One region of the Paenibacillus sp. GCM10023250 genome, then DNA from elsewhere that is predicted to be linked to it. Evidence: predicted binding sites of a transcription regulator. Region 1 holds the regulator's gene; the other holds the start of a gene.
The links. Region 1 encodes NrdR, which represses ribonucleotide reductase genes. Its sites were predicted from a motif close to AACACNATATATNGTGTT; they were not measured.
Positions count from the first base shown of each region.

Region 1 (14,828 bases):
CCCTTGCTCATTATGCCGGTTACTTCGCCGGCGGCTCCTCGCCGAACCATTTTTTGAAGATCGTCGCATACGTGCCGTCAGCCTGCATATCCGAAAGCGCCTTGTTCAGCGCGTCCAAAAATTCAGGGTTATTTTTGCGAACGGCGATGCCGGCCTGGTCGGACTTGATCGCCGTCCCCACCGCTTTGATTTTAAAGCCGTTCTTGTCCACGATCGGTTTCAGCGCGTAGAGATTGTTGATCGTGGCATCAATCCGGCCGGCGTTCAGATCCTGCAGCGACGTGATCACGTCGTCGTAGGTCTTAATCGTGAATTTCCCCACCTTCGGCAGCACTTCGTTGCGCAGGTAAGTCTCATCATTCGTGCCCAGGCCGACCCCGATATTTTTGCCTTTGAAATCTTCCAGCTTCGTAATGGAGTCGTTCGATTGGCGAACGATGATTTTCACTTCATTGGTAATGTACGGCTGCGAGAAGTCGATCTGCTTCTTGCGGTCATCCGTGATCGTCACTTGGCTGATGATCGCGTCGATCTTGTTGGCCTGCAGACTCGGGATCAAGCCGGAGAATTCTTGCGGAGCGAACTCGACCTTCACGCCCAGCCGCTTTGCGACGTCTTTGGCGATGTCCGCGTCGAAGCCGTCGATTTCTTTCTTATCGTTCAGGAAATTATAAGGCGCATACGTCCCCATCAGACCGACCTTCATCACGCCGGCGGCCTTGATCTGGTTCAGCAGATTGTCGGTATCGCCGGCCGGCGCCGTGCTGCCGGACTGGTTGGATGCGGGCGGAGTCGCCGGCTCCTGCGCCTGATCGGATTTGGAGCCGCACCCCGCGATGGCCAATACGAGCAGCAGGACGGCGGATATCACTAGAAAATGCGTTTTTTTGGACGGATACAGCATGAACGGTTCTCTCCTCTATAGTTTTTGTTTAAATTGCCCAACAGATCGACCCACCATCCCTCGCCGCCGTTCCTTTAACTGCCAAGCAAACCGAAGAACTCGAATTGAACGGTTTCGTGCGCCAGCTGTTCGGCCGTCTTCGAGACCATGCCGTTGTTCGACAGGCCTACACCTGGCAGCCATCGCGAGATGACGCCCTCGATCAAGCCCGTGAGCAGCGCCGCGCGCATCTCGGTATCGATCGCCGAAGGCAGCATGCCGAGCTCGACCGCGCGTTGGATGTTCTGGTGAAAGGCATGCTCCAAGGCAGCGCGGGTTTCGCTTAAGGCCTTTCGAATCGGCTCGGTGCTGGCTCCGCCTTGCAGCAGCAGTTCCATGAAATAGCGATGGTCCGCAGCAAATCGGAACAGCCGTACGAGCAGCGCTTCCGAGGCTTGTACCATATCCGCTACGGTCCCCGGTTCTCGGCGGTAGCCTTGCGCGATCACCTCTAACAGCCGGGCGCGTCCGTCCGCGACGATCTCGAGCGCGATGGCTTCTTTGCTTTTGAAATGCCAATAGAACGTTCCTTGCGCCACGCCTGCTTCGGCCACGATATCCGAAATTTTGGTTGAATGGTACCCATGCTTCGCGAAGAGCCGCAGCGCAATCTCCAGGAAGGTTCTTCTTCGCTCGCCGGTAGCCAGTACATCCTGCTCGTTGTTCAACCACCTTTTCCCCCTTAACCCGATTGATTAGTCAGTCAGTTTTATATTAAATCCTATCGAATTACTATGGGATTGTCAATACGCTCGCGAATGCCGCGGCGCCTCGCGTATGATAATAGGAATACCCCAGCGGGTAATCGCCGGGGCATCCTCTTAACGCCGTTCAATATCTAAGGAAGGGAACTAGCTGCGGTCCGGTTCGTGATGACGGCTGCGGCCTCTCAAGCCAAACAGGCCGAGCAATCCCAACCAGCCTAGCCAATCCCAGTCCATGCCATTGTCATCATTCACGGCATTGGCACGAAAGTCGCCGCCGGTCGTCGATGCGGCATGGTAGCGATCCGTATTCATCCCTTGCCGGTCGTACGATTGGTTGCTCATGCTGCCGTTATTGCTTTGGTTCGTCACGGTTCCATGTGCGCTCAATACTCCTGCGCTCAATATTAAGGTCAAACAGCCGACCAGCAGAAAGGTAACGAGACATTTCTTGTTCAACGTTCATTCAACTCCTTGCGGGTAGTTTGAATTTCTTCGTTGGTTTTCCCATGGTGCGGATTTATTATTCTGAAGGATGGACCCACTGGTTACGGCCGGGCAAACCAAAAGCAAAATGGCACCAGCTGCGGATCATAAAAAAAGAGCGCCGCCAGGGCGCTCGGGAATTCTCTTATGACTGTCGAAAGTTATCGCCGATTTAAGGCGAGCTTGCTTAATTCCTTGATTGTATTTTCGATTGCATCCATGGACTGGAATTCCTTCGACAATTCGCCAACCCTTTTCTTATATCGGGGTTGGTTCAGCACTTGCTTCACTGCCTGCAAAATTTTCTCTTTGGACGGACGGTCGGTTTTCAGATTGATCCCTGCTCCCGACCATTCAACGCGCGCGCACACTTCCGGTTTATCTTCGGTCTTGCCCGCCGTGACGATCGGGACCCCGTAATAAATCGCCTGCTGTACGCCGCCGTAACCGCCGTTGGTCACGATGGCATCCACATGCGGCAATAGTTCATGATGCGAGATGAAATTCTCCAAGCGAACATTGTCCGGCAGCGGAATATCCACGTTCGTTACCGGCTTCCCGCCTGTCGTCGCGACCACCAGTACATCTTCGTCGGCCAGGGCTTTAATGGTCGGGATAAGCAATTGATGGAAATCCTCGTTCGCGATCGTGCCTTGGGTCACATGGACCACCGTACGGCCTTTCATCTCGTCCCACCAGGAGGGAGGCGTGAATTCCGTCGGTTTGGCCGGCAAGTAAGGGCCGACGAACCGAACGGTGCTCGGCAAATCGCTGCGAGGATACTCGAAGGACGGACTCGTTCCCTGCAAGAACAAATCAGATGCCAATGCTGGAGCAGTTAAGGCAAAGTGCGGAAGTTTAGGCACGTTCATCGACGACAATATTTGGTTCGCATGTTTCTGGACATCCGCGAACATGACCTTCTCGACCAATCCGTTCAGCAATTTATTGCGAATGCGACCCATTGCGCTTGCGCTCGGCGGAATCCCGAGACCGAAAGGCGCCGTATCCCGGCTGCTCAGCGTCATCGGAAACACGCCGTAGGCCGCCATCTTCGGCGCCTTGCCCGTCAGCTTTAACGGCAGCATCCCGGTGAAGGCAGCATCCATGACCACCACATCCGCGGGAAACTCCTTTAATAACGCCTTTAGATCTGCGGCATATGCAGGCATTTCTCCATAGAAGATATGCTTTAAATCGAACTTCATTTGGTTTACGCCTTGAAACTTGCTTCTTTCGGGGAACGAATCATCAAGCCGGCTATCGTCATAATCTTTAGCCGACTGTACCTTGGCAAAACGCGCACCCGCGGCTTCGATTTTGGCTTGGTATTTAGACGTACTATACCAGAGGACCTCATGTCCCAGTTCTACAAGCCGCTTCGCAATCGGGAGACCTGGGCTGACATGTCCTTGTATCGGCATCGCAGCGAATAAAAATTTAGACATTGTTTCACTCCTATATAATCGCTCTCTATCTCAATAGTGAATTATAACAGCCATTTGTTAAATCGTTGTAAAAATTCAGCGAATCCACGGGCGGTAATATATGACAACCGGTAGATTCAGACGCCGTGCTCCTCCGCTCTCGCTTCGTCCGCGCGGACTGAACCCCGGGGTCCGCCCCCTTGTGGGGCTCCGCCAATGAAACAAAAAACCACGTCCGTTCGGACGTGGTTGTGTTTGTTTAATTGGTGGAGCCTAGGGGGATTCGGCTTGCCTCGCTCGCCAATCCATCGTGGGATGTCTGAATCTTGATCGTATGCTGACGAAGATAATTCGAAGCAGGTTTTTAGCGGTAGATTCAGACGCCGTGCTCCTCCGCTCTCGCTTCGTCCGCGCGGACTGAACCCCTGGGTCCGCCCCCTTGTGGGGCTCCGCCAATGAAACAAAAAACCACGTCCGTTCGGACGTGGTTGTGTTTGTTTAATTGGTGGAGCCTAGGGGGATCGAACCCCTGACCTCATCGCTGCCAGCGATGCGCTCTCCCAGCTGAGCTAAGGCCCCGTACTAAAGTGGCGACAAGAAAGATTATAGCATGGACAATCCGGTTTATACAAGTCTTTCCTACAAAAAAATATTCATTTTTTTCGAAGGACATTTTCCCGATTCAAGATGCAAAAAAACCTGCCTTGACCGCATGCAATTGCGGCCGGCAGGTTGCTTTGCGAAACGTCGCCGCGTCTAAGACAGCGGGTCCTTCGAGAGCAGGCTGTTGAGCTCCTTCATGAACATGTCGATATCCTTGAACTGGCGGTAGACCGATGCGAACCGGACGTACGCCACTTCATCCACGGGATACAGCTGCGACATGACGAGCTCGCCGATCTCGCGGCTCTCGACTTCCGCCTGCGCGGTCGTGCGCAGCTCCTTCTCCGCTTCGGACACGATGATCTCGAGCTGGTCGACGGAGACGGGCCGCTTCTCGCAGGCGCGGATCAGGCCCCGCAAAATTTTGTCGCGGCTGAATTCCTCCCGGCTGCCGTCTTTCTTGATGACGATCAGCGGGGTCTCCTCCACCATTTCGAACGTGGTAAACCGCCGCGTGCATTTCTCGCATTCACGGCGGCGGCGTATCGATTTATTTTCGTTAGCGGGTCTGGAATCGAGCACTTTCGTTCCAGCGTAGTCGCAATACGGGCATTTCATCGTCTATGTCCTCCGTCTACTCGCGATGCGAATTCGATTGCTTGTCTGATGCGATACTTCCCAAACGTTACCTGTAATGAAACCGCCATTATCGCACATAATACAGTTACCAACCGCAAGGAGGTGAACGAACGAATGGCTAACAATAACGGAAGCAGCAATCAACTCGTAGTTCCACAAGCCAGCGCTGCTTTGGACCAAATGAAATACGAGGTGGCTCAGGAGCTGGGTATCTCTCTTCCACAAGACGGATACTATGGCAACATCACCACGAAAGATGCCGGTTCCATCGGAGGCAGCATCACTCGTAAACTGGTTCAAATCGCGGAGCAATCTCTTGCAGGTCGCGTCTAATCGATGATTGAACATCAAGCTTTGGCCGGTCGCCGTCGATGGCGTCCGGCCAAAGTTTTTTGTTATTCCGCCCGAAGATCCGGGTAGAGCGTCTTGTACTTATTATAATAATAAATGACGCGCTGTATATAGTGCCTTGTTTCCCCGTACGGCACCTCGTCCACCGTCTCGGCCCGGCCGTCCCACGTGCCGTCCGAAAGCCAGCGGTTGACCGTACCCGGTCCGGCGTTGTAAGCCGCGATTACCTTTACCATATTCCCCTTGAACTGCGCGTTCAATTCATTCAAATACCACGACCCGATCTCGATGCCGGCTTCCGGTTCTGTCGACACCTTCTCGGTCGTCATATCCTTGAAACCGCCCTTCTGGATGATCCAATTCGCGGTGTCGGGCATCAGCTGCATGATGCCGATCGCGCCCTTCTTCGAGACGGCTTCCGGTTTGTAGTTCGTTTCCACGCGGATGATCGCCGCCACTAGATGGGCGTCCAGCTCGTAAGCATCCGCGCTCGCGGCGATCTCCTCACGGAAATGCACCGGATACAGCCAGCGGCTCATCCATTCCGAGCGGATGAACAGCAGCGCAAGCAATGCCAGAACCAAGATGAGAAATACGCGCTTGCGCAACCGGCGTTTCTTCATGGCAATCCCTGCTCCTGCCAGAACAGGTCGACCTGGCGGCGCGTGTCGTCCAGCGTTCCGCTGTTGTCGATCACGAAGTCCGCCAGCCGGCGCTTCTCCTCGATATCCATCTGCAGCGCGATCCGCCGCTCCGCTTCTTCCCGCGTCAGTCCGTTGCGGGCGACCAGCCGCTCCGCCTGCGCGGTGCGCGGTGCATAGACGACCATGACCGCGTCGTACAAGTCTGCCTGCCCCGTCTCGTACAGCAGGGGAATGTCCGCAATGATCAGCTGCTTAGGATCCTCCGCTTCGTGCGCGCGAATCTGCGTCCACATCCGGTTGCGGATGGCGGGATGCAAGATCGCTTCCAATTTACTCAGCCGCTCGCGGTCGTTAAACACGAGCTTGCCGACCTCCGAGCGGTTCATCGTGCCGTCGGCGTTCAGGACGGCTTGTCCGAATTCCGCGACGATCGCCGCCAAGGCGGGCTCGCCGGGAAGCACGACTTCCCGGGCCGCCTGGTCGGCATCCACTAGCTTGGCGCCGCGGGAGACGAGCATCGCGGATACCGTGCTCTTCCCGCAGGCGATTCCGCCGGTCAGTCCCAGTTTCAACGCATTCACCTCGTATGTAATCGCGCCGCTCGCGCACCGGCCGCGAGCGAGTCGACGCAGGGTATTCTACATGAGCCGGATAAAGCCCATGATAATCAGCATAATGCCCGGCAGCACCGACAGCGCGCGCATGCCGCGCCACGCCGCGAACCGGAAGCCGAGCCGCATGCCCGCCAGGAGGAACAACCCGCTGGCCGTGCTGATGATGAGCGCCGTGAGCAGCGGATTGAAGCCGACGAGGGCCGCGCCGAGGCCGGCGCCGAAGCTGTCGAGCGACAACGCGAAGCCCAGCAGGATGGCTTCCGACGACGAGATCACACCCGATCGGTCGACGTCGGCGATATGCGGCGTGCGCAGGATTTGAATGACGATGCCGAGCCGTTTCAATTCGAAGATCACGACCGTCGAAGCCGTCGCGCCGGCACCGGCCGTGAGCCCGCCCGCTTCGGCCGCTTGCGGGAGCGCCGGTTCTTCCGGATCGCCGGTATGCTCGCGCCGGCGCTGCCACCATTGGATAAGCGCGTATACGCCGATCAGCATGAGCAGGCCGGCTCCGATCGCTTTCGCGACCATCGGCGGCATGTAATTCGTGAGCAGCGAGCCGATCTGCATGGACAGCCAGACGACCAGCCCCGAGCAGAAGGCGATGATGCAGATCGACAGCAACGGTATGCGGATCCGTCTTAATCCGTACGTCACGCCCACGCCGAATCCGTCCAGGCTGACGGCGAACGCGAGCAGCACTAAGGAAAACGCATGAATAAGCACCAGATGTCCCTCCCATGAAGACGATAATGCAGGTTCTGTGCATCCGCCTAGAACATGAATGGTACATCATATGCGGCATCATGCCGCTCGTGCCTTATTTGGCCCGCGGCTTGGTCTTCACCTTCGTGCGCTTGCCCGGCAGCGGCTGGCATGCGGGACAAGTATGCGTGCCCCGTCCGCCGACGACGGTCTTGATGATCGTGCCGCCGCAGCGGGTGCAGGCGCCGTCCTCGCGGCCGTAGACCAGCAGCTGGTGCTGGAACATGCCCATCTCGCCCTGGCCATTGACGTACGACTTGATCGACGAGCCCCCGGCGTCGACCGCGCGGCCGAGCGTGGCGCGGATCGCGTCGTACAGCCGGGCCCACTCCGGCGCCTTCAGCGTGTCCGCGGCCCGCTCCGGATGGATGCCCGCCGTAAACAGCGCTTCGTCCACGTAGATATTGCCGAGTCCGACGATGTACGCCTGATTCAGCAGCAGCGGCTTGATTTTCGTCGTGCGGTGCGCGACCTCGCGCTTGAACGCCTGCAGCGTGAACGCATCGTCCAGCGGCTCAAGCCCGAGCTTGTTCAGCGGAGCATTCGCCAGATCCTCGCCCGGCGCGAACAGATGCATCGTGCCGAATTGGCGCACGTCCTTGTAGCGAAGCTCCGTGCCGTCGTCGAAATGAAACCGCACGTGCGTGTGCGGCTCGACCGGCTCGTGCTGCCGGTACACGCCGTAGCGCCCTTCCATGCGCAAATGCGAGACGAGCACGAGCCCGTCCAGCAAAATACGCAAAAATTTCCCCCGGCGCTCTACCGTTTGAATCGTATGGCCGGCAAGCGCGGCGGCGAATGCCTCCGGCTCCGCCGGCCGCTGTATAATCCGCGGAAGCGTCACGGTTACCCGTCCGATCCGTTTCCCTCCCACAAGCTCGTTCAACGTGCGCCGAACGGTTTCGACCTCCGGTAATTCCGGCATTCCGAGTCCTCCCCTGCCAAATGGTCTACCCCCCATTATACGACAGGATTCGCGGAAAGTCTTACTTCGCCTCGTACCAATTGTCGCCGTAGCTCACGTCCGCCCGCAGCGGCACGTCCAGCTGGATCGCGCGCTCCATGACCTCCGGCACGAGCGTCTTCATCAGCTCCAGCTCATCGGCCGGCACTTCGAAGACAAGTTCGTCATGCACCTGCAGCAGCATGCGGCTGCGCAGCTTGCGCGACCGGAGCTCGGCGTCCATCTTGACCATCGCCAGCTTGATGATATCGGCGGCTGTGCCCTGGATCGGCGTATTCATCGCCGTCCGTTCCGCGAAGGAGCGCAGGTTGAAGTTCGAAGCCTTGATCTCCGGCAGGTAGCGCCGGCGCTCCAGCAGCGTCGTGACGTAGCCGTCCTTGCGTGCTTGCGCCACGATATTGTCCATATATGCCCGCACGCCCTCGAACACGGCGAAATACTGCTCGATGAAGCGCGCCGCGTCCTTCCTGGAGATGCCGAGGTTGTTGGACAAGCCGAAGTCGCTGATTCCGTAGACGATGCCGAAGTTGACGGCTTTCGCCTGGCGGCGCATGTTGGCGTCCACATTGTCGGCCGTCACGCCGAACACGTCCATCGCGGTCTTCGTATGGATGTCCGCATCCTCGATGAACGCCTGCTTCATGCGCTCGTCGCCCGAGATATGCGCGAGCACGCGCAGCTCGATCTGCGAGTAGTCCGCCGCGAGAATGCTCCAGCCTGGCTCCGACGGTACGAACGCCTTGCGGATGCGGCGTCCCTCCTCCAGCCGGATCGGGATGTTTTGCAGGTTCGGGAACTGGCTCGACAGCCGCCCCGTGGCCGCGATCGTCTGGCGGTAATACGTATGCACCTTGCCGGTATCGCGGCGGATCTCCTTCAGCAGCCCTTCCACGTAGGTGGACTGCAGCTTGGTCAGCTGCCGGTAATGGAGAATCAGCTTCACGATCTCCGAATACGGCTCCAGCTTCTCCAGCACCTCGGCGTCCGTGGAATAACCCGTCTTGGTCTTCTTGATGACCGGCAAGCCGAGCTTCTCGAAGAGCACCTCGCCGAGCTGCTTCGGCGAATGGATGTTGAACTCCATGCCCGCGTGCGAATAGATGTCGCTCATGTACTGCGCGATGCCCCGCTCCAGCTCCGCGCCGAGCTCCTCGAGCACGGCCGGATTGACCTGGATGCCCTGCTTCTCCATGCCGGCGAGCACGACGGCGAGCGGCAGCTCCAGCTCGTCGTTCAGCTTCGTCATGTTGCCCTTCCCGAGCTCCGCCGACAGCAGCGGCACGAGCCTGCGGACCGCATCCGCCTTGGCCGCCAAATGGTTCGCGAGCGCTTCGCCCTCCGGCACCTGCAGCCGCGCGCCCTTGCCGTAGACGGCTTCGTCCGTCTGGATGGCGGCCAGGCCGAAACGCTGGATCAGCGCGGCCAGCGTCTGGCTCGATTCCGTCGGATCGAGCAGGTAAGCCGCGAGCAGCGCGTCGAACCGAATGCCGCGAAGCGGGATGCCGAGCCAGCCGAGCGCCAGCTCCGCCTTGTGCAGGTCGTAGCCGCGCTTCGCCGCCTGCTCGTCCGCCAGCCAGGCCCGCAGCGGCGCGGCGGTCCGCTCGTCCATCAGATCGTCGTACGTCGCCACGGCGACCCGGTCGCCGGCGGCGGCTGCGAGGCCGATCAGCCGCGCCTGATGCGGATTATCGCCGATCGCTTCGATATAGACGCTCTCCGAAGCCGCTAGCAGCGCCGTCAGCTCGGCGGCCGTCAGTTCGGCCGCGGCTACGACGTCGTACGTCGCGGCGGCCGCGACCGCCGCGGCGTCGGCGCCGGCCGCTTCCGGCAGCGCCAGCCGTTCGAGCAGCGACTTGAACTCCAGCTTACGGAACATATCCGCGAGCGTCTGCGCGTCGTAGCCATCATAGACGAGCTCGTCCGTCCGCTTCTCGAGCGGCACCTCGCGGAAGATCGTCGCCAGCTTCTTGCTCATGACCGCGCTGTCGCGGTGCGTCTCAACCTTCTCCTTCATCTTGCCTTTCAGCCCGCCGGTATTCTCGAGCACGCCTTCGACGGAGCCGAATTCATGCAGCAGCTTCAGCGCCGTCTTCTCCCCGACCCCGGGGATGCCGGGAATGTTGTCCGACGTATCGCCCATGAGCCCTTTCAAGTCAATGATCTGCAGCGGCTTCAGGCCGTACTTGGCATCGATTTCGGCGGGATCGTAGCGCTCGACCTCGCTGACGCCCTTGCGGGTCAGCGCGATCGTGACATGGTCGGACGCCAGCTGGAGCATGTCCTTGTCGCCGGACACCACGACCGTCTCCACGCCCTGCTCGTCCGCCAGCCGGCTGAGCGTGCCGATAATGTCGTCCGCCTCGTAGCCCGGCAGCTCGTACTGCGAGATGCCGAAGGAGCGCAAGAGCTCCTTGAGCACCGGAAACTGCTCCGACAGTTCCGGCGGCGTCTTCTCGCGGCCGCCCTTGTAGTCCTCGTAGCCCTCATGACGGAACGTCGTCTTGCCGGCGTCGAACGCGACGAGCATATGCGTAGGCTTCTCTTCCTCGAGCAGCTTCAGGAGCATCGTCGTGAAGCCGTACACCGCGTTCGTGTGCAGACCGGCCGAGTTCGTCAGCGGCGGCATCGCGAAAAACGCCCTGTAGATGATGCTGTTTCCGTCGATCAATACCCATTTATCCATCCGAAGAGGCACTCCTCACCCTTTGATTTCCTTGGCACTATCATAGCATAAAGCAAACAAGCTTTCCCAATGGATCCGCCTCACGCGAACATTAGGAAAGCTTCATCTTCGCCGTATAGAAAAAAAGACCCGGCGCGAAGTTCTCACACACGGATCCTGGGTTGTTTAGGCGTTCAAATCGGGGCGCTTGCCGGTCACGAGATAGACGACGCTCTCGCCGATGTTCGTGGCGTGATCGGCGATTCGCTCGATATACCGGCCGACGAAGCTGATGAGGCCGGCCTGCGAGATCGTCTTCGGGTTGTCCATCATGACGGCGTACAGGTCGCGGATGACCTGGCTGAACAATGCGTCGACCTGGTCGTCGTCCTGTGCCATCTTGCAGGCCAAATTGACGTTTTCCTGCACGTACGACTGGATCGACTCCCGGGTCATCTGCTGCGCGATGCCGGCCATCTGCGGAAGGTCGATCAGCGGTTTGACGAGCGTCTGGCCGTCCAGGCGCACCACGACCTTGGCGATGTCCACGGCGAGATCGCCCATGCGCTCCAGGTCGCCCGCCATCTTGAACGCGACGAGAATCCGGCGCAAATCCTTGGCGACCGGCTGCTGGGTGGCAATCATGCGCGCGCCGAGCAAATCGATGTTTTCTTCAATTTGATTCAGCTTAATATCGTCTGCGATGATTCTTCTGGCTGCGATCGTATCGAGCTGCTCCAGCGCGCGCATCGCGTCGCCGAGCACTTTTTCCACGCGGGTTCCCATCTCGATGAGCATGGCCTTCAGCTGGTCCAGGCCGTCGTCTAGCTCTTTCCGTCTAATCACGCGCAGCGCCCCCTGTTCGCCTCTTACCCGAAGCGGCCGGAAATGTAATCGTCCGTCGCCTTCTCGGAAGGATTCGTAAAGATCTTGTCCGTCTTGTCGTACTCGACGACTTTGCCCATGTAGAAAAACGCGGTTTTATCCGATACGCGGGCGGCTTGATGCATGTTGTGCGTCACGATGATGATGCTGTACTCCTGCTTGAGCTCGGCGATGAGCTCCTCGACCTTCGCCGTCGACACGGGATCGAGCGCGGACGCCGGCTCGTCCATGAGAATGACCTTCGGCTTGACCGCGATCGAGCGGGCGATGCACAGCCGCTGCTGCTGGCCGCCGGACAGCGCGAGCGCCGACGAGTGCAGGCGGTCCTTCGTCTCTTCCCACAACGCGGCCTTCCGCAGGCACTCCTCGACGATCGCGTCGAGCTCCCGCTTCTTGCGGACGCCATGGTAGCGCGCTCCGAACGCGATGTTCTCGTAAATCGATTTATGGAACGGGTTCGGACGCTGCCAGACCATGCCGATCTTTTGGCGGAGCAGCACGACGTCGACGCCGGGGTCGTTGATGTTTTCGCCGTCGATCCAAATTTCACCTTTCGTGCGTACGCCGCTGATGGTGTCGTTCATCCGGTTCAGGCTGCGAAGAAACGTCGACTTGCCGCATCCGGACGGCCCGATAAGCGCGGTCACCTCGCGGGGCGCGAATTCAAGCGACACGCTCTTGATGGCCTCTTTCTCTCCGTAAAACACGCTGAGGTTGCTGGCCGACAATCCTGCCTGCTGCATGCTTGATCACTCTCCCCTTATTTGGTGGCCGTAAATTTGCGGTGCAGGTACCGGCCGAACCAGCGTGCCGAGAAGTTGAAGATCAGCACCATGATGATCAGCACGGCGGAAGCACCCGCGGCGATTTGCGATGCGTCCGGCGCCAGGCCTTCGCTGTTGATTTTCCAGATGTGCACGGCGAGCGTCTCGGCCGGACGGAACGGGTTGAGCGGCGAGAACGGGCTGAGCGGGTTCCAGTTCGTGAAATCGAGACGCGGCGAGCTCATGCCCGCGGTGAAGAGCAGCGCGGCGGCTTCGCCGAACACGCGGCCCGAAGCCAGGATCGTCCCTGTGACGATGGCCGGCATCGCGATGGGAAGCATGACCGACGTGATCGTCTTCCAGCGCGAGAGGCCGAGCGCGAGGCTCGCTTCCTTCTGCTCGCGCGGCACGCCTTTGAACGCCTGCTCGGTAATCCGCACCATCAGCGGCAGATTGAAGACGGTCAGCGCGAGGGCGCCGGAGAACAAGGAGAAGCCCAGACCGAACACGTTCACGATGACGAGGAGGCCGAACAGGCCCACGACGATCGACGGGAAGGACGACAGCACTTCGACGATGAGCCGAATCGTGTCCGTCAGCTTGCCGGGACGGGCGTATTCGCTCATGTAAATGCCGGCGCCGAGGCCGAGCGGAACCGTGATGATCAGGGTCAGCACCAGCAGGAACAAGGAATTGAACAGCTGCGGGCCGATGCCGCCGCCCGCCTTGATCGTCTGCGGGCCGCTTGTCAGGAAGTGGTAGCTGATGTGCGGCACGCCCCGGAAGAGAATATAACCGAGCAGGCCGGCCAGCAGCAGCACGATCAGAGCGGATATGGCGATGATGACGGCAGTGGCGATGCGATCCGCGGTTTTGGCGCTCATCGGTTATTTCTCCTTTCCAGCAAGCGGACGATAAAGACGAAGATGAACGTCATGGCGAGCAAGATCAATGCCAGCGACCACAGCGCGTTGTTGTGCGTGGAGCCCATGACCGTGTTGCCCATGTCGAGCGTGATGACGCTGGTCAGCGTGGAAGCCGATTCGAACAAGGAATGCGGGATATGCGGCGCGTTGCCGATTACCATCTGAACGGCGAGCGCTTCGCCGAACGCGCGGGACATGCCGAGCACGACGCCCGTGAGCAGCGATGGCAGCGTCGTCGGAATGACGATGCGGTAGATCGTCTGCCAGCGGGTGGCGCCGAGCGCAAATGAGCCTTCCTTCAGGCCGCGCTGCAGGTTGGACAGCGCGTCGGTCGCGATCGACGTGATCGTCGGCAAAATCATGAACGACAAGACGATGGCCCCTGCCGCGATCCCGATGCCTTGACCGGGGAAGACGTTCCGCAGCAGCGGAACGACGACGCTCAGGCCGACGAAGCCGAATACGACGGACGGGATGCCGGCGAGCAGTTCAATGACAGGCTGCAGGACGCGCTTGCCGATACCGGGCATGATTTGCGTCATGAACACGGCGGCGCAGCAGCTGAGCGGCGCGGCGATGACCGCGGCCAGCAGCGACGTGCTGAACGAGCCGAAAATGAACGGCAGGGCGCCGTACAGCGGAATCTCGCCTTCCGGATCCCATTTCAGTCCGCTGAGCAGCCCGCCCAGGCTGACACCATCCGTAATAAACGTAGCCAAGCCGCGGGAAGATACGAAGTATACGATCGCGCCGATCGTCACGACCAGCACGATGATGCAAAGAGTCGTGAAGACCTTCCCTACCCATTCTTCCATGACGTGCGGTTTGGCCATCGTGCGCGCCGTTCTTGGTTTTACGCGGGACCGATCATTCACAGCGGGCTGCTCCATCGTTTCATCTCTCCTTCAAGTACGAACATGGTCAATACACAAGTCAATTAGAGGCGGAATAGCTCCACCTCTAATGACTGAATGCGGTATTCGATTCCAGTGTTGCTCTTATTTCGTGACGTTGCCTGCAGCGTCGCGCTTCACTTGCATTTTCGTAACCGGGATGTAGCCCAGTTCGACGACGTCGCCGTTTTGTACTTCGTCGCTCATCATGTAGTCGAGGAGCGCCTTCGTTGCGGCATCAGGCTCGCCTTTCGTGTACATGTGCTCGTATGCCCATACCGGATACGTGCCGTTCACGATGTTGTCTTCGTTTGCTTCGACGCCTTCGTATTTGACCGTTTTAACCGTGTCGTCCAGGTAGGAGAGCGCCAGGTAACCGATCGCTCCAGGCGTATCCGTTACGTATTTTTTAACCGTGCCGGAAGCATCTTCTTGGATGGAGCCCGGGATGTCTTGGGAAGCCGTGCCCAGTGCGTATTTTTCGAACGTTTTACGCGTGCCGGAGCTGCTTGGGCGGTTGATGATCGTGATTTTCTCGTCTTCGCCGCCAACTTCTTT
Region 1 covers NZ_JBHSHY010000007.1:72,624-87,451, forward strand. The annotation lists gene ACFPB1_RS08670 (substrate-binding periplasmic protein) at 20-904, opposite strand; gene ACFPB1_RS08675 (TetR/AcrR family transcriptional regulator) at 979-1,611, opposite strand; gene ACFPB1_RS08680 (WGxxGxxG family protein) at 1,795-2,106, opposite strand; gene ACFPB1_RS08685 (glycosyltransferase) at 2,295-3,581, opposite strand; tRNA gene ACFPB1_RS08690 (tRNA-Ala) at 4,064-4,139, opposite strand; gene nrdR (transcriptional regulator NrdR) at 4,317-4,781, opposite strand; gene ACFPB1_RS08700 (small, acid-soluble spore protein, alpha/beta type) at 4,917-5,135, shown strand; gene ACFPB1_RS08705 (lytic transglycosylase domain-containing protein) at 5,198-5,776, opposite strand; gene coaE (dephospho-CoA kinase) at 5,773-6,369, opposite strand; gene ytaF (sporulation membrane protein YtaF) at 6,436-7,137, opposite strand; gene mutM (DNA-formamidopyrimidine glycosylase) at 7,232-8,101, opposite strand; gene polA (DNA polymerase I) at 8,163-10,823, opposite strand; gene phoU (phosphate signaling complex protein PhoU) at 10,989-11,648, opposite strand; gene pstB (phosphate ABC transporter ATP-binding protein PstB) at 11,672-12,430, opposite strand; gene pstA (phosphate ABC transporter permease PstA) at 12,448-13,335, opposite strand; gene pstC (phosphate ABC transporter permease subunit PstC) at 13,332-14,210, opposite strand; gene ACFPB1_RS08750 (phosphate ABC transporter substrate-binding protein PstS family protein) at 14,376-14,828, opposite strand, start outside.

Region 2 (14,828 bases), on a different contig from region 1:
GTCAAGATGTCGCCGGATACCCTGCCTTGCTCGATCATGAAGAGCCCGATCGTGCGGGAACGCTTGCCGGCGAGCACTTGGGCGGAGGCGTTCGGGAAATAATTATGCTCTTCGATTACTTTCAGGACCTTGTCACGCGTTTCCGGAGGCACATTGGCGTAATTGTTGATGACCCGGCTTACCGTGCTTCTGGAAACCCCGGCTAGCCGAGCAATCTCCGTGCTGTTGATGTCCGTCTTTTTCATTCAACCATCCTTTACCATGAACGCGTGTTTACGCAGTAATGATACACATCCGGTTTCTCGATTGTCAATATTTTTCGCATAAAGGCTGGCATTTTAACCATTATTACCACGAAAAATGTTGCATAAACGCGTGTTTATGATATGCTAAACACAGTTTGAAGGCTCCTTCCAGCCGATACTCTTAACAAAGGACGGGATCACAATGCGCCTTGGCGGTCAAGTGTTCTTGCAGCACAAAAATCCGGAAAATTGGGCAGCGGCTTTGAAGGAAGCGGGCTTCCGCGCGGCAACCTGCCCGATCGGCGGCGATGAAGACGATTCCGAGCTCGACGCGTACATGGCGATGGCGCGGCGGCACGACATCCTGATCGCCGAAGTCGGCGCCTGGAGCAATCCGATCAGCCGGGACGACGAGACGAGACGGCAGGCCGTCGATTATTGCCAACGGCGGCTCGCGCTGGCCGATCGCATCGGCGCGCGCTGCTGCGTCAATATCTCGGGCTCGCGCGGCGAACAATGGGACGGTCCGGACCCCGATAATTTCTCCGAGGACACCTACGCGCTCATCGTGGATACGGTCCGCGAGATCATCGACGCCGTCAAGCCGGTACGAACGGTCTTCGCGCTGGAGATGATGCCGTGGGCTTTGCCGGATTCCGCGGACGCCTACCTGTCGTTGGTGCGATCGATCGACCGGCCGGGCTTCGGCGTGCATTTCGATCCGGTCAACATCATCAGCAGCCCCCGCGCCTATTACAGCAACGGCGACATCATCCGCGACTTCTTCGCCAAGCTCGGACCGTACATTCGCAACTGCCACGCCAAAGACATCCTGCTGCGCGGAACCTTGACCGTGCGGCTGGACGAAGTGCGGCCGGGACTCGGCCGGCTCGATTACCGGACATTCCTGGCCGAGCTGAACCGGCTGCATCCCGATACGCCGCTCGTGATCGAGCATCTGGCGACGAACGAAGACTACCGCGAAGCGGCGGCCTATCTCTCCGGCGTCGCCGCGGAACTCGGAATCGCGCTATGAGCGGGACGATGAAGGACGCGGAATTGCTCGACGCGCTGGCGCGGGAAGAGGACGAGCTGCAATTTGAAGCGTTCACGAACGAAACCGCCCTGCGGCTCGGACTCGAACTCGCCAACCGGGCGATGGCGGCGGGGCAAGCCGTGACGATCGACATCCGGCGGGGTCCCCAGCAGCTCTTCCATTACGCCTGTCCGGGAACCTCGGCCGATAACGACGACTGGGCGGCCCGGAAAGCGCGGGTCGCCGAACGCTTCCTATGCAGCTCCTACCGGATGGAAATCGAGCTGCGCGCGGCGGGCCGGACGATCGCCGAGCGCTATCTGCTCGATCCGTCCTTGTATGCGCCTTATAACGGCGCTTTTCCGATCCGCGTTCGCGGCGCGGGCGCGATCGGCACGATCGCCGTCTCCGGCCTGCCCGGGGACGGCGATCACCGGCTGATCGTGTCGGCGCTCAGCGATTATCTCGCGGCGGGCCGGTAACGCGCACGCACTTCGAACGCGAAGCTGCCCAAATCAAAAAGGAGCAGCCGGCATCGGCTGCTCTCTCGTAGCGCTTGGGGCGCCATAACCTCGTGTCAGGGGCGACTCGCTGCTCCGGCAGCGAGCATGCGGCGCGCCGCCATCGCCGCAGGTCAGGCGGGAATGCCCGACAGCCACGCGATCGCTTGATTGAGCTCCGGAAACGGATGCAGCAGCTCGTCTTGCTCCTTCGCCGCCGCGCTTCGGTCGGACGGGGGCTGCGCGAGCGCAAGCTCCGGCAGCGCGGCCGCCGCGTATCGGATGCCCGCTTCCGCGAGCCGGGCGCTCCATTCCTCGGCCAGCCAACGCGCGTCCTGCGGCAACAGCCCGGCCAGATGGCGGGTATCGACGAGCACCTTCCTCGCGTGCTTCGCCTTCGCAAGCGCTATCGCATTCGTCAACACGGCGCGCTGCCGGCCCATCTCCGCTGCGGCATGCCAGCGAATGACGACCGCCTCCAGCACATCGTCCCAGAACACGTACGCCTCGTCGGAAAAATAATGCGACATTCGAATCGTCCTCCTTATTCGCTGCCTCTGCAACCATTATATTTAGATTTAGTTTAAATATTCGTTGTCCATCTATCTTACCACGCCAAGTCGTCCGCATCATGAAGATCGGATGAAACTTCGCGCGCCCTCGGCGAAAAACTCCCGCGGCCGCCGCGGGAGTCCATCACCGTTCCGTTCCCCTTCCAACGCTCTTCATTCAAACACGAAATCCGCATCGCCCAAGGGCTCGACGTGAATCGTCCGGACGTAGCCGTTCCCCTTCTTGGAGAAGAAATCGTGCTGCTTCGTCTTCGTGCTGATGCCGTTGAAGACGATCGGGTTAATCTCCTCGTCCGGGAAAACGGGCTCGAGGCCGAGGTTCATCAGCGCCTTGTTGGCGTTGTAGCGCACGAACGTCTTCACCTCGTCGACCAGGCCGATTCCGCCGTACAATTCCTCGGTATAGCGCATTTCGTTGTCGTGCAGCTCCCGCAGCAGGCCGAGCAGCTCATCCTGCGCTTGCTGCCGCTCCTCCTCGCGGAGCGCTGCGAACGTCTCCTGCGCGAGCACGCCGACGTAGACGCCGTGGATGCTCTCGTCCCGCAGGATCAGGTCGATGATCTCGCCGCTGCTCGTCATCTTCCCCTGACCCGCGAGGTAGAGGGGATAGAAGAAGCCGCTGTAGAACAAGTAGCTTTCCAGCAGCACGGAAGCCGCCATCGCGAGATAGAGGCTCTTGCCCGGCGCGATCGCGCGGTAATACCCGGCAATCCGCTCCGCCTTCGCCTGAAGGCGCGGATTCTCTTCCACCCAGCGGAACACGGCATCGATCTCCTCCGTCGAAGCGAGCGTCGTGAAGATGCTGCTGTACGACTTGGCGTGAATCTGCTCCATCATCCCCATGAACCCGAGCACGGCTTTGCGCTGCAGGCCTTCGACATGCTCGAGAATCTTCGGCATGCCGACGCCGCCCTGCACGGTGTCGAGCAGCGTCAGGCCGCCGAGCGCCTTCATGTACGCCTCGCGCTCCGCCGCGCTCAGCTCGATCCAGGACATTTTGTCGTCGGACAGCGGAATTTCGTCGTCGGTCCAAAACTGCATAATATTTTGATTCCAAAACTGGCTCGTGAAATCGTCGTCCGGGCGATTCCAATTCACGGCTTTCATGGCACACATGGCGGCTCTTCTCCCTTATTACGCGCGTATGGCTTCACCGGTCAGACGGCGCAGCTGATGCAATTCTCGACGGACAGCATGTTCGTCCGCGTATAGTAGAGCGACTTCAGCCCCTTCTTGGCGGCATAGACGTAGTACCGGGACAGCTCCCGCGTGGAGACGTCGCTGTTGACGTGCAGGATCGTCGAGATGCCTTGGTCGACGTGCGTTTGAATTTCGGCGATCAGGTCGATCACCTTGAACTGATTCATCTGATAGGCCGACTTATAGTAGAACAGATTGACCTTGCTGAGGAACGGCATCGGGTAATACGTCGTGGCATTCGCGTACGCCCGCGTCTCGATCGGCTCGACGATCGGCATGACGCTGCTCGTCGCGTTCTGCACGTACGAGATGCTCTGCGTCGGCGCAATCGCGAGCCGGTACGCGTGGTAGAGGCCGTGCCGCGCCACGTCCGCCTTCAGCCGCTCCCAGTCCGCGGGGGACGGAATCGCGATGTCCGCGAAGAGCGCCCGCACCTTCTCCGTCTCCGGCCGGTAGTCCGTCTTCAGGTAGCGCTCGAAGTACGCGCCGCTGGCGTAATCCGACTGATCGAAGCCGGCGAACGTTCGGCCCGTCCGGCGGGCGATCTCCATGCTGCATTCCAGCGAATGATAGTTCACCGTCATGAAGAATGTCCGCGCGAAATCGAGCGCTTCCGGGCTCTCGTAGGCGATGCGGTTCTTGGCCAGGTAGCCGTGCAGGTTCATCGCGCCGAGGCCGACCGAGTGCAGCTCGCCGTTCGCCTTCGCCACGCCCGGTGCGTTCTCGATCCGCGTCATGTCCGTGACGGCCGTCAGCGCGAGCATGCCTTCGTGCACCGACTCGCGGATCTTGCCGAGCGCCATCACGTTCGCGATGTTGAGCGACGCGAGATTGCAGCTGATGTCGCGGCGGATGACGTCCGCTTGCCCGTAATCGCCGATCTCGGACGTCTCCTGGAGTTGGAAAATTTCCGTGCACAGGTTCGACATCTTGATCATGCCGATGCCGCGCAGCGCGTGCGCCCGGTTCGCATTGGACCGGTTCATGATGTACGGATAGCCGGATTCCAGCTGGATCGTGGCGATCTTGGTCAGCATGTCCCGCGCGCTCAGCACCGCCTTCTTCTTCACGCGGTCGTCGGCGAGCAGCGTCTCGTATATCTCGTCCATGTCCATGTCGTCGAGATGCGTCCCGTACGCCTTCAGCACCGAATGCGGCCCGAACACGTGCAGCTTCTCGTTGCGCTCGGCGAGCTCGTAGAATTTGTTCGGCACGATGAGGCCGATCGACAGCGTCTTCAGCCGCGTCTTCTCGTCCGCGTTGATCTTCTTGCTGTCCAGAAACTCCATGACGTCCCAGCCGAAAATGTTGTAGTAGCCCGCGCCCGAGCCTTTGCGCTGCCCCATCTGGTCGGCGTACGAGAACGCGTCCTCCATCAGCTTCAGCACCGGCATGATGCCCTTGGCTGCGCCCTCGACGCCCTTGATCGGTTCGCCGCGGCCGCGCAGCTTCGACAGATTGACGGCGACGCCGCCGCCGATCTTGGACAGCTGCATGCACGTGGCGAGCACGTAGTTGATGGAATTGAGCGAATCGTCCATCTCGAGCAGGAAGCACGAGACCAGCTCGCCGCGGCGGCTCTTGCCCGCATTCAGGAACGTCGGCGTCGCCGGCTGGACGCGCTGCTCCATCATCGCGAGCGCCAGTTTCCGCGCGGCCTCGGCGTCCCCGCGGCCCAGATGCAGCGCGACGATCGCGACGCGGTCCGGGTAATGCTCGAGGTACAGCGACTTGTCGTCGCTCTTCATCGCGTAATCGGTATAGAACTTCGAAGCGGCCATGTACGATTCGAAGCGGAACGGATACCCGTGCGTCAGCGCGAACACCTCGTCGACGGCCTGCGCCGAATAATCCCGGTAGACGTCCTCGTAATAATCGTGATCGATCATATAGCGCAGCTTGTCCGCCGTGGACGCGAAGCTCAGGCTGCGGCTCCGTGCTTCCGCCATGAACGCGTCGACGGCCTCGCGGTCTTTATCCAGCCGGAAGAATCCGTCCTCGCCGCGCTGCATCAACAAATTGTTCAGCTCAATGTGCCGCAAGCGCGCTCACCTCCCGTACGAAGCATTCGACGTCCTTCGCCGTGCCCGCCAGCTCGAACTTGCTTACCACGGGCACGCCATACTTCCGCGATATCTCGTCCGCGCTCTTGGCGAACCGGTCCCCCCAGTTGCGGTTGCCGCTCGCCGAGACGCCGACCAGGTGCCGGTGGTTGCGCTCGAGGAAGGTCATGACCTTGTCCGGCGCGCCGCCGAACCCCGTCGTGTAGGTAACGAGAACGAACGGGCCGTCGAGCATGGTGGACGCCTCGATCTGCACGGCGGGAAGGTCGGTCTTCTGGATGAATCGCTTCACGTTGCCCGTTCGGGAATCATAGGCGATGATCATGGCTGGCAGCTCCTTTTCGATCGATATTCGCTAGTAGAATCAATATATAGGGTGTAGAACTATAATTTATATCAATATATAGTACTTGTCAAACTTTTAAATCACCGCGTTCGTTGGCTGTGACACGAAAAAAAACGCAGCCGCCGGGGCTGCGTTTCATAGGCTTGGCGCGAGACCGCGCCGTGGCGCGTCAGGCGTAAGGATCGATCGTCGCGATCGTGCCGTCGTCGATATAATGAAGCTCCACGAACTTGACGCTGCGCTTGTGGTCGACGCCGCCGGACAAGGAGGCGTCGTGATAGAACAGGTACCACTTGTCCCGGTACTGCACGATCGAATGGTGCGTGGTCCAGCCGAGGACCGGCGTCAGGATCGTGCCCTTGAACACGAACGGTCCGAGCGGGTTGTCGCTCACTGCGTACACGATCTTATGCGTCGTCCCCGTCGAGTAGGATAGGTAGTACCGCCCCTCGTGCTTGTGCATCCACGGTCCTTCGAAGTAGCGGCGCTCTTCGTCGCCGGCCTTGATCGGCGTCCCGTCCTCGTCCGAGATGCGAATCTCGGCCGGGGCCGAGCGGAACGACAGCAGGTCGCCGTTCAGCTCCGCGGCCCGCGGGCCGAGGGCGGGCGCCGCCGCGTCTGGGCCGGCGGCGTCCGGGACGTATTCGCCCGTCTGCCATTTCTCCAGTTGGCCGCCCCACAGGCCGCCAAAGTACATGTACGCCCGGCCGTCGTCGTCGACGAATACGGCGGGATCGATGCTGAAGCTGCCCGGGATGTATGCCGGCTCCGCGCAGAACGGACCGTCCGGCGAATCGCCCGTCGCGACGCCGATGCGGAAGATTCCGTCATGGTCCCGCGCCGGGAAGAAGAGGTAATAACGGCCGTTCTTGAACGCCGCGTCCGGCGCCCACATTTGCTTCGACGCCCACGGGACGTCGCGGACGTGAAGCGCCTCGCCATGGTCGGTGCAGACGGTCAACGCTTCGTCGAAGGACAGCACGTGGTAGTCCTCCATCGCGTACTGGTCGCCGTTGTCGTTGGTCGGGCCGTCGTGGTCGATATCGTGCGACGGATAGACGTACAGCTTGCCTTCGAAGACGTGCGCGGACGGATCCGCCGTGTAGAGATGCGTGACGATCGGTTCGTTCGGCACGATCGGCTTGCGCGAATCGGACATGCGGCTCTCTCTCCTCTATGCGTGAAATGGAACCTGCCTCAGCCTTTCACGGATCCGGCGGCAATGCCTTCGACGATCCGGTTGCTGAGCAGGAAGAACAGGACCAGGATCGGCAAAACGCTGATCATGAGCGTCGCGCCGATCGCGCCCCAGTTCGTCGAATATTGCCCGACGAAATTCTGGATGCCGACGGTCAGCGTCTTTTTGCCGTCCGAGCTTAGAAAGGTGTTGACGAAGATGAACTCGTTCCAGTTGTAGATCATGTTGATGATGGCGGCCGTCACGCTGACAGATACGGTCATCGGCAGGATGATCCGGAAGAACATCCGGTTCACGCTGCAGCCGTCCATGACCGCCGCTTCCTCCACCTCGCGCGGAAGCGCGTAGTAGAAACCGATCAGGATCATGATCGTCAGCGGCAAGTTGAACGCGACGTACGACAGCACGATGCTAAGCTGCGAGTCTTTCAGGTGAATCGACTTGAACAGGCTGAACAGCGGAATGAGCGTCGAATGGACCGGAATCATCATGCCGACCATGAACAGCCCGAGCACCGCCTTATGCAGCTTCCACTTCATCCGCGTCATCGCAAACGTGACGAAGTTGGCGAGCAGGATCGTGCAGACGACGGACGCCGCCGTGATCCAGATGCTGTTCAGAAAATAGCGCCCGATCTTGCCCTGCTCCCATACCGTGGCGTAATTGCTCCAGTGCAGCTGCTTCGGTACGGCGAACGGCGCCCGGTTGAAGATCTCCTGGTTGTTCTTCAGCGAGAACAGCAGCAGCCAGAGCAGGGGCAGCAGCTGCAGCACCGCCGTGACGGCAAGCGCGGCGTACAGGATGCCGTAGCCGATCGTCCTGCCGATCGGTCTCGATGGGACGCCCGCCTCGGGACGGGGTCGAATTGCGGTCGTGATGCCGGTCAAGGGAATCGCCTCCTGCTCAAGAATATTGAATCGTGTCTTTGGCCGCCGTCGCGCGCCGGATGACCCAGGTGGCCGCCAGGCAGATGACGAGCAGGAAGAAGCCGATCGCACTGCCGTAACCGAAGTCGAATTCCTTGAACGCTTTGTGGTACATATAGGAGGCCATCACTTCGCTCGCCTGGTTTGGTCCGCCGTCCGTCATGACGTAGATCAGGTCGAAATATTTCAGCGAGCCGACGACAGCCAGCACGACGGTCACCTTGAGGACCTCGGCGATCAGCGGAAGCTTGATCCGCAGCGTGACCTGCAGCGAGGTCGCCCCGTCGATTCTGGCCGCTTCCTCGAGCGAAGCGGGGATGTTTTTCAACGCCGCGTAGTAGATGAGAATGTAGAAGCCCGCGAACTGCCACAGAATCGGAATGAAGATCGCGTACAGCACGAGACGCGGGTCAGCCAGCCAGCTGGGCGTGTTCTCCACGCCGAGCTTCTCGAGGATGCCGTTCAGGATGCCGTTCGTCGGATGGTATACCTTCTGCCACAGCTGGGCGATGGCGACCGAGGACAGCAGCATCGGGAGCAGGTAAATTTTGCGGAGCAGGTTGGCGCCCCGGATCTTGCCGGAGAGCAGCAGCGCGACCGCCAGGTACAGGGCCAAGCAGAGCGTCGAGAGCAGCGCGAACAGCAGCGAATGGTACGTGCTGTGCCAGAACACGCTATCGCGCATGAGCGTCTTGTAGTTGTCCAAGCCGATAAAGTCCGGCTTGCCGATGCCGTTCCACGCCATCAAGCCGTAATAGCCGGTCAGCACGATCGGCACGTAGATGATCGCGAGCAGCAGGAACAAGGACGGCAGGACGTACAAGGCGATGATGCGTTTGTTGGACATGACCGTATTCATGGTTCGTCATAGCCTCCCCGCAGGGCCAGCCGGACGGACGGGCATCGCCGCGGCATGCGGCGCGCCCGTCTTCCGGCCGAGGGCCCGGATGCGATTATTTGCCCGCCTTAAGGGCGTCGTCCTGCTTCTGGATGAATTCCTGCGGCGTCACGGCCTTGCCTAGCAGCGCCTGCACGAGGTTATGATGCGCGTCGGAAGCGCCCGGCTTCATCTGCGTGTCGAGGTACAGCGTCACCTTGCTCGCTTGGTTCAATTCGTTCAGCAGGTCGATGAACATCTGCGGCAGCTTGACCGTCGACGTGTCGACCTTCGTGGCTGGGATGACGCCCGCGTCCGTAACGGAATGCTCGCCCCACTTCTGCACGAAGAAGCTGACGAATTTCTTCGCTTCGTCGACGTGCTTGGAATTCTGGGACACGAACAGGCCCACGCCCGGTCCGCCGACCCAATCGTCCACGCTGCCTTTGCCGCCGTCGACCGTCGGGAACTTGAAGTAGCCGATCTTATCCTTGAACGCCTGCGGCACGTCCGCCGAGGTCGTGTAGTTCGGCACTTCCCAGGTGCCCATCGCGAACATCGCCGCCTGCTCGTTCATGAAGAGCGACTTCGCTTCGTCGTTGGACAGGCCGTTATAGCCCTTCACGAACGCGTTCATGTTCACGAGCTCCTGCGCCTGCTTGGCCGCTTCGAGCAGGGACGGATCGGTGAAGTCATTGCCCGCGACGGCCTTGTCCATCACATCCGGTCCGCCGATGCGGTCCGCCAGGTACATGTACCAGAACGAGGACGGCCAGGCGTCCTTGCCGCCGAGCGTGATCGGCGTCACTTTGTTGTCGCTCAGCGTCTTGATGATCGTCTTCAGCTCGTCCAGCGTCTTTGGCGGCTTAAGGTCGTATTTGGCGAAAATGTCCTTGTTGTAATACACCGGCACGATGTTCAGCTCGACCGGAAGCGCGTACGTCTTGCCGCCGAAGGCATAGGCTTCCGTCGTGCCAGCGACGAATTTATCCTTCAGCTCGCCCTGCAGGAGATCGTCCACGGGCGCGAACATGTTGCCGTTCACGTACGGATCCATGAAGCCGGCCGCCCACGTGAAGCCGACGTCGGGCAGGTCGTTCGAGGCGGACAGCACCTTCAGCTTGCTCTTGTACTGCTCGTTCTCGAGCACCTCCGTCGTGATCGTCACGTTCGGGTTCGCTTCCTCGTATTCCTTGATGATTGCGGTGACCATCTTGTTTTGCGCGGAGTTGCTGCCGTCCGGCCACAGATGCATCATTTTGAGCGTGATTTTCTCGTCTGTGCCGGCGTTAGCGGCTCCGGCGCTCGCCGCGTTCGCGTCATTGCCGCCGTTCGCGGATTGGTTGCCGGCGTTGCCGCCCGAGCCGCTGCCGCAAGCGGTTGCAACAAGCAGCAGCGCGGTCATCAAGGTGCCGAGTGAAATGATATTGCGCTTCATGAACGAATTCCCCCTTAAACGGTTGCGAAGGATGTATGCGCTTTCCTTCTAACTAAAGTGTATCATCGGCGCCCAAGAGGGATAAGGGCACGGCGTTTGGCTAAACTTCCACTTTTTTTGGATGTTCCGTCCGAATCTGCCTTAAGGTCCGCTGTCCGGCTCCGCTTGCTGCATCCCGCTCCGGAATTGCCCCGGGCTCACGTTCTCGTATTCCTTGAACACCTTGTTGAAGTATTTCGCCGTCTGGTAGCCGACGCGCTCGGCGATTTCGGCGACGGGCAGGCTCGTCGCGAGCAGCAGCTCCTTCGCCTTGTGCAGCCTCCGGCGGGCGACGTATTCGCTGAACGTCATGCCGCTCTGCTCTTTGAAGAGCGCGCTGAAATAGCTCCCGTTCAGGTGGATGGTGTCGGCGACCTCCTTCAGGCCGACGGCATCGCCGATATGCGCGTCGACGTACCGCATGGCGGCGCGGACCGGTTCGCTTAAGACAGCCTCCCCGTCCGCCACGTCCAGGAGCCGCGGATCGGCCAGCTTCCGCATCAGCCCGAGCCGGTTGCGCTCCTCGCCCGCCTTCAGCGCCTCCTCCACCGCCGCGATCAGCTTCTCCCGGCTGACCGGCTTCAGCAAATAATTGACGACCGACAGCTGGATCGCCTGCTGGGCGTATTCGAACTCGGCATGGCCAGAGACGAGGATGACCGGCGGGCGGCGCGGCAGCGGCGACGCGTTCATCCGCTCGACGAGGCCGAGGCCGCCGATTTCCGGCATGCGGATGTCCGTGATCATCAGATCCACGGCCTGCTCCTCCAGCAGGCGAAGCGCGGCCGCGCCGTTATCCGCGGTCAGCAGCTCGCACTGCCCCGCCGCCCAGCGGCCCAGCATTTTTTTCATCCCTTCCCGCGACCGCGGCTCGTCGTCGACGATTAGAATGGTCCGGATTTTCATGACGCGCTCCCCCTATTCGCAGGAATCCGGACGCTGACGCGCGTGCCGGCTCCCTTATGGCTGCGGATAACGAGCCGCGGCATCCGCTCGTCCTCGCCGCCGAAGTACAGCTTCAGCCGGCGCTGCACGTTGGCGATGCCGACCCCCGAGTTCTTGGACGAGGGCACGGTCCCGCGCGCCAAGCCGTCGATGACGCGCCGCAGCTGCGTCTCGTCCATGCCGGCGCCGTCGTCCTCCACCGCGATGACGATCTCATCCCCGTCGCGCGCGACCGACACGTCGACGCGCCCGGGGCCGATGCGGCTCTCGAGGCCGTGCAGGATGGCGTTCTCCACGAGCGGCTGCAGCAGCAGCTTCGGCAGCTGCGCGTCCGCGAGCTCCGGCGGGGCGTCGATCCGCCAGGCGAGCCGGTCCTCGAACCGCATCTTCATGATCAGCAGGTACCGCTCGATATGGTCGAGCTCGTCGCGCAGCGCGACCCATTCGTCCTTGTTCGGCCCGGTGATCGTGTACCGGAACAAGTCCGACATCGCGACGACGTACGACGCCAGCTTGTCCTCGTCCTTGTCCAGCAGCGACCAGTACAGCGCGTCGAGCGTGTTGAACAGGAAGTGCGGATGGATCTGCGCCTGCAGCGCCTTCAGCTCCGTGCGGCTTTGCGACAGCTCCTTCTCGTACACGAGCTGGATCAGCTCGTTGATGTTGCCGACCATCTGGTTGTACGAATGGTTCAGCTCCTTGATTTCGATCGTCGACGACACGGATTCCGTCGGCTTCAGCACCCCGAGGCGCGTGCCCCGCATCGTCTTGATCAGCCGGAACACCGGCCGGGTGATCATCGTCGAGAGGAAGAAAGAGAACAGCGCGAACAGGAGCGTGCCGGCGCACGCCGAGACGACGAGCGTCGTCCGCACGACCGAGATCCCCTTCGTGATCGTATCGACCGGCGTCAGAATCAGCAGCGTCCAGCCGGTGACGGACGACCGCTGCTTGACGAGCACGAACGACCGGCTGCCGATCGCGACCGTCTGATCGTTCGAGGCCGTCAGCCCCGCGGCCTCCGCCTGCGAGACCGCATCGTCGTTCGACGCGATCAGCTGCCCGTCGCCGGCGATCAGCAGCATCGTCTCCGCCTGCGCATCTCCCGACAGCGGATCCTTCAGCGCGAACTTGCCGCGGTCGGTGCGGATGAGCAGGTAGCCGCCCGTGGAGAAATATTGGTCCACGAGGCTGATGCGCCGCATCGCAAGCAGCGACGACGGGTCGGACGGATCGATGCCGAACCAGACGATGCCGCCCTTCTTCGCCGTCGTCTGCGCGATCCAATCCTCGCTTACCTTGTCGCCGAGATTGCCGCCGTCGAGCGGGTACAGCCGTTCTCCGTCCTTGTTGTACAGCTCCACGGATTTGATGCCGTCCGTGTACATCTGAACGAGGTTGATGATCGGCGGCAGCGCCTGCCGCTCGGCGAATGTAGACGGCTTGCCGTGCATTTCCTTCAGGAGCAGCTGCTGGACGTAGCCGTTCGTCGAGACGAGCGTCGTCAGCGAATCGATCTGGTCGAGCACGCTTTCCAGCCGGCCGTTCGCCTGCACCGCGGTCTGCCGGATATGCTTCTCGGCGTTATTCTTCAGCAGCTCCGATACCGCATTAAACGTAATGCCGCCGACGAACGCCAGGATGATGAGCATGATGAACAAGAAGCCGAGCAGCATCTGATTGCGCAGCGTATTCAGTTTCGACAGCCTCGGCCACATGCGCGCCAACCATCCTTTCTACTTCCCGCGCCAATGGCCCGTCGCTTTCGGGCTTGTCCCGATCGGACAGGTGTAAGCGGTTTCGCATCTCCTACCATAACATGACTTCGAGGCGAAGGGAATATGAGATGTCAGGTAAAAGCGGCGCGGCGGGCGGCCTCCTGGCGAATGCGCCGATAGCCGCCGTGCATAGCGCCCAAGTCAAGGCCGAGCATGCGTAAAAGGCCGCCCCGTCGGGCGGCCTTCCTGAATCATGCTTTGTTCGAACCGTGCCTTGTACGAATATGCCGTGTTCGATTCCGTTACTATGCGCTTACTGCCCTCATTGCGGAATGCCCGGATAGCGTCCCGCCGTCTCGCCGAACTGCCAGGTTCGTATCGTTCCGCCGTTCCCCCGCATGGCCGCGCGGCCGCGCGGGGGGGGGCTAGCTCACGCTAAGCTCCGCCCTGCTAAGCCCCGCCCCGCTCCCGCGGACGGAATGCCGTGACATCCAGCCATTGGCGCGCGATCAGCTCGTGGCCGGCCGCCGTCGGGTGAATGCCGTCCCAGATCCAATGCGCCGCGGGCGCCCGCCGGCACGCGTCGTCGAACAACGCCTGGAGCGGCACGAACGTCGCCCCGTGCTCGCGGGCGAGCTCCCCGACCGCGCGCCGGTACTCCGCCAGCTTCGCCGACCAGGCGTCCCACCGCTCCGCAACGCCGCCGGTCCGCAGCGCGAACGGCTCGAGCAGCACGAGCCGCGCGTCCGGCAGCGCCGCCCGCGTCTCCTCCAGCAGATGGCCGTACGCCCGCCGGAACCGGTCGCTCGCGCCGCGGGGATCTCCGTTCACGATATGGTACGCATCGTTGACGCCGACCAGGATGCTGATGAGATCCGGCCGCACGGCGATCGCGTCTTCGTTCCAGCGCGCGTACAAGTCGGACGCGCGGTCGCCGCTGACGCCGCGGTTCACGACCTCCGGCGCGTCCGCGCCATATTCCAGCCCCAGCTTGCCCGCGATCTGGAAGACGTAGCCGTGGCCCAATAGATGATTGGGATCGCTCGTTCGGCCGCGGGCACCGTCCGTGATGGAATCGCCGATGAACAACAGCGTCTGCCTATCGGTCATGCGCGCCTCTCCTCCTTCTTGCCATTCGTTCTTGCTCTTGCTCTTGCTCGTACGGTCAGCAGCGCCGAACGGGCCGCCGGCATGCGGCGGCCCGTCCCCGTGGCCGTGTCCGATTATTGAAGGCCCTTCTTCTTCAGATCGTCCAGGTGGCGCTGGTACATCACTTTCTCGACCTTCTCTGCGCCGACTTGATCCATCTGCTTCAGGAAGCCGTTGTAGGCCGCGTCGAATTCGGCGTCGGTCTTGGAGAGGATCAGCTTCGGAATCGTCTTGTTCCACAGATCCTTGACCTTCGCGTTGATCGTGCCTTCCGGCGTGGAGCCGTCCGGCTCGAGGTTCTCCATGCCGAGCGAATAGTCGTCGAAGTTGTATTTCTCGAGCAGCTTGCTCGCCGCGTATTGATCCGGCTGGCTCTCCTTCAGATCGCGCGCCGCCGCGTCGTCCCACGCCTTGCCGGCCCGGAAGAGGAGCGTCGAGTCGCTGAAGCCATACTTCGCGTTGAACGCGGCGTTATCCTTGATGGACAGGTCAAGAATGTCCTGCTTGAATTTCGGCAGGCCGTCGACCATGTCGTACGTCTCGCCTTCCTTGCCATAGCGCATGTCCATCTGGCCT
Region 2 covers NZ_JBHSHY010000021.1:53,065-67,892, reverse strand. The annotation lists gene ACFPB1_RS16950 (LacI family DNA-binding transcriptional regulator) at 1-245, opposite strand, end outside; gene ACFPB1_RS16945 (sugar phosphate isomerase/epimerase family protein) at 466-1,281, shown strand; gene ACFPB1_RS16940 (heme-degrading domain-containing protein) at 1,278-1,763, shown strand; gene ACFPB1_RS16935 (hypothetical protein) at 1,916-2,311, opposite strand; gene nrdF (class 1b ribonucleoside-diphosphate reductase subunit beta) at 2,507-3,469, opposite strand; gene nrdE (class 1b ribonucleoside-diphosphate reductase subunit alpha) at 3,511-5,595, opposite strand; gene nrdI (class Ib ribonucleoside-diphosphate reductase assembly flavoprotein NrdI) at 5,582-5,941, opposite strand; gene ACFPB1_RS16915 (glycoside hydrolase family 43 protein) at 6,132-7,121, opposite strand; gene ACFPB1_RS16910 (carbohydrate ABC transporter permease) at 7,160-8,026, opposite strand; gene ACFPB1_RS16905 (carbohydrate ABC transporter permease) at 8,064-8,945, opposite strand; gene ACFPB1_RS16900 (extracellular solute-binding protein) at 9,040-10,401, opposite strand; gene ACFPB1_RS16895 (response regulator transcription factor) at 10,543-11,346, opposite strand; gene ACFPB1_RS16890 (sensor histidine kinase) at 11,343-13,103, opposite strand; gene ACFPB1_RS16885 (SGNH/GDSL hydrolase family protein) at 13,554-14,213, opposite strand; gene ACFPB1_RS16880 (hypothetical protein) at 14,327-14,828, opposite strand, start outside.
Region 2: nrdI (class Ib ribonucleoside-diphosphate reductase assembly flavoprotein NrdI) is a predicted target of NrdR. The motif match lies at 5,978-5,995, and genes of this name have one in related genera.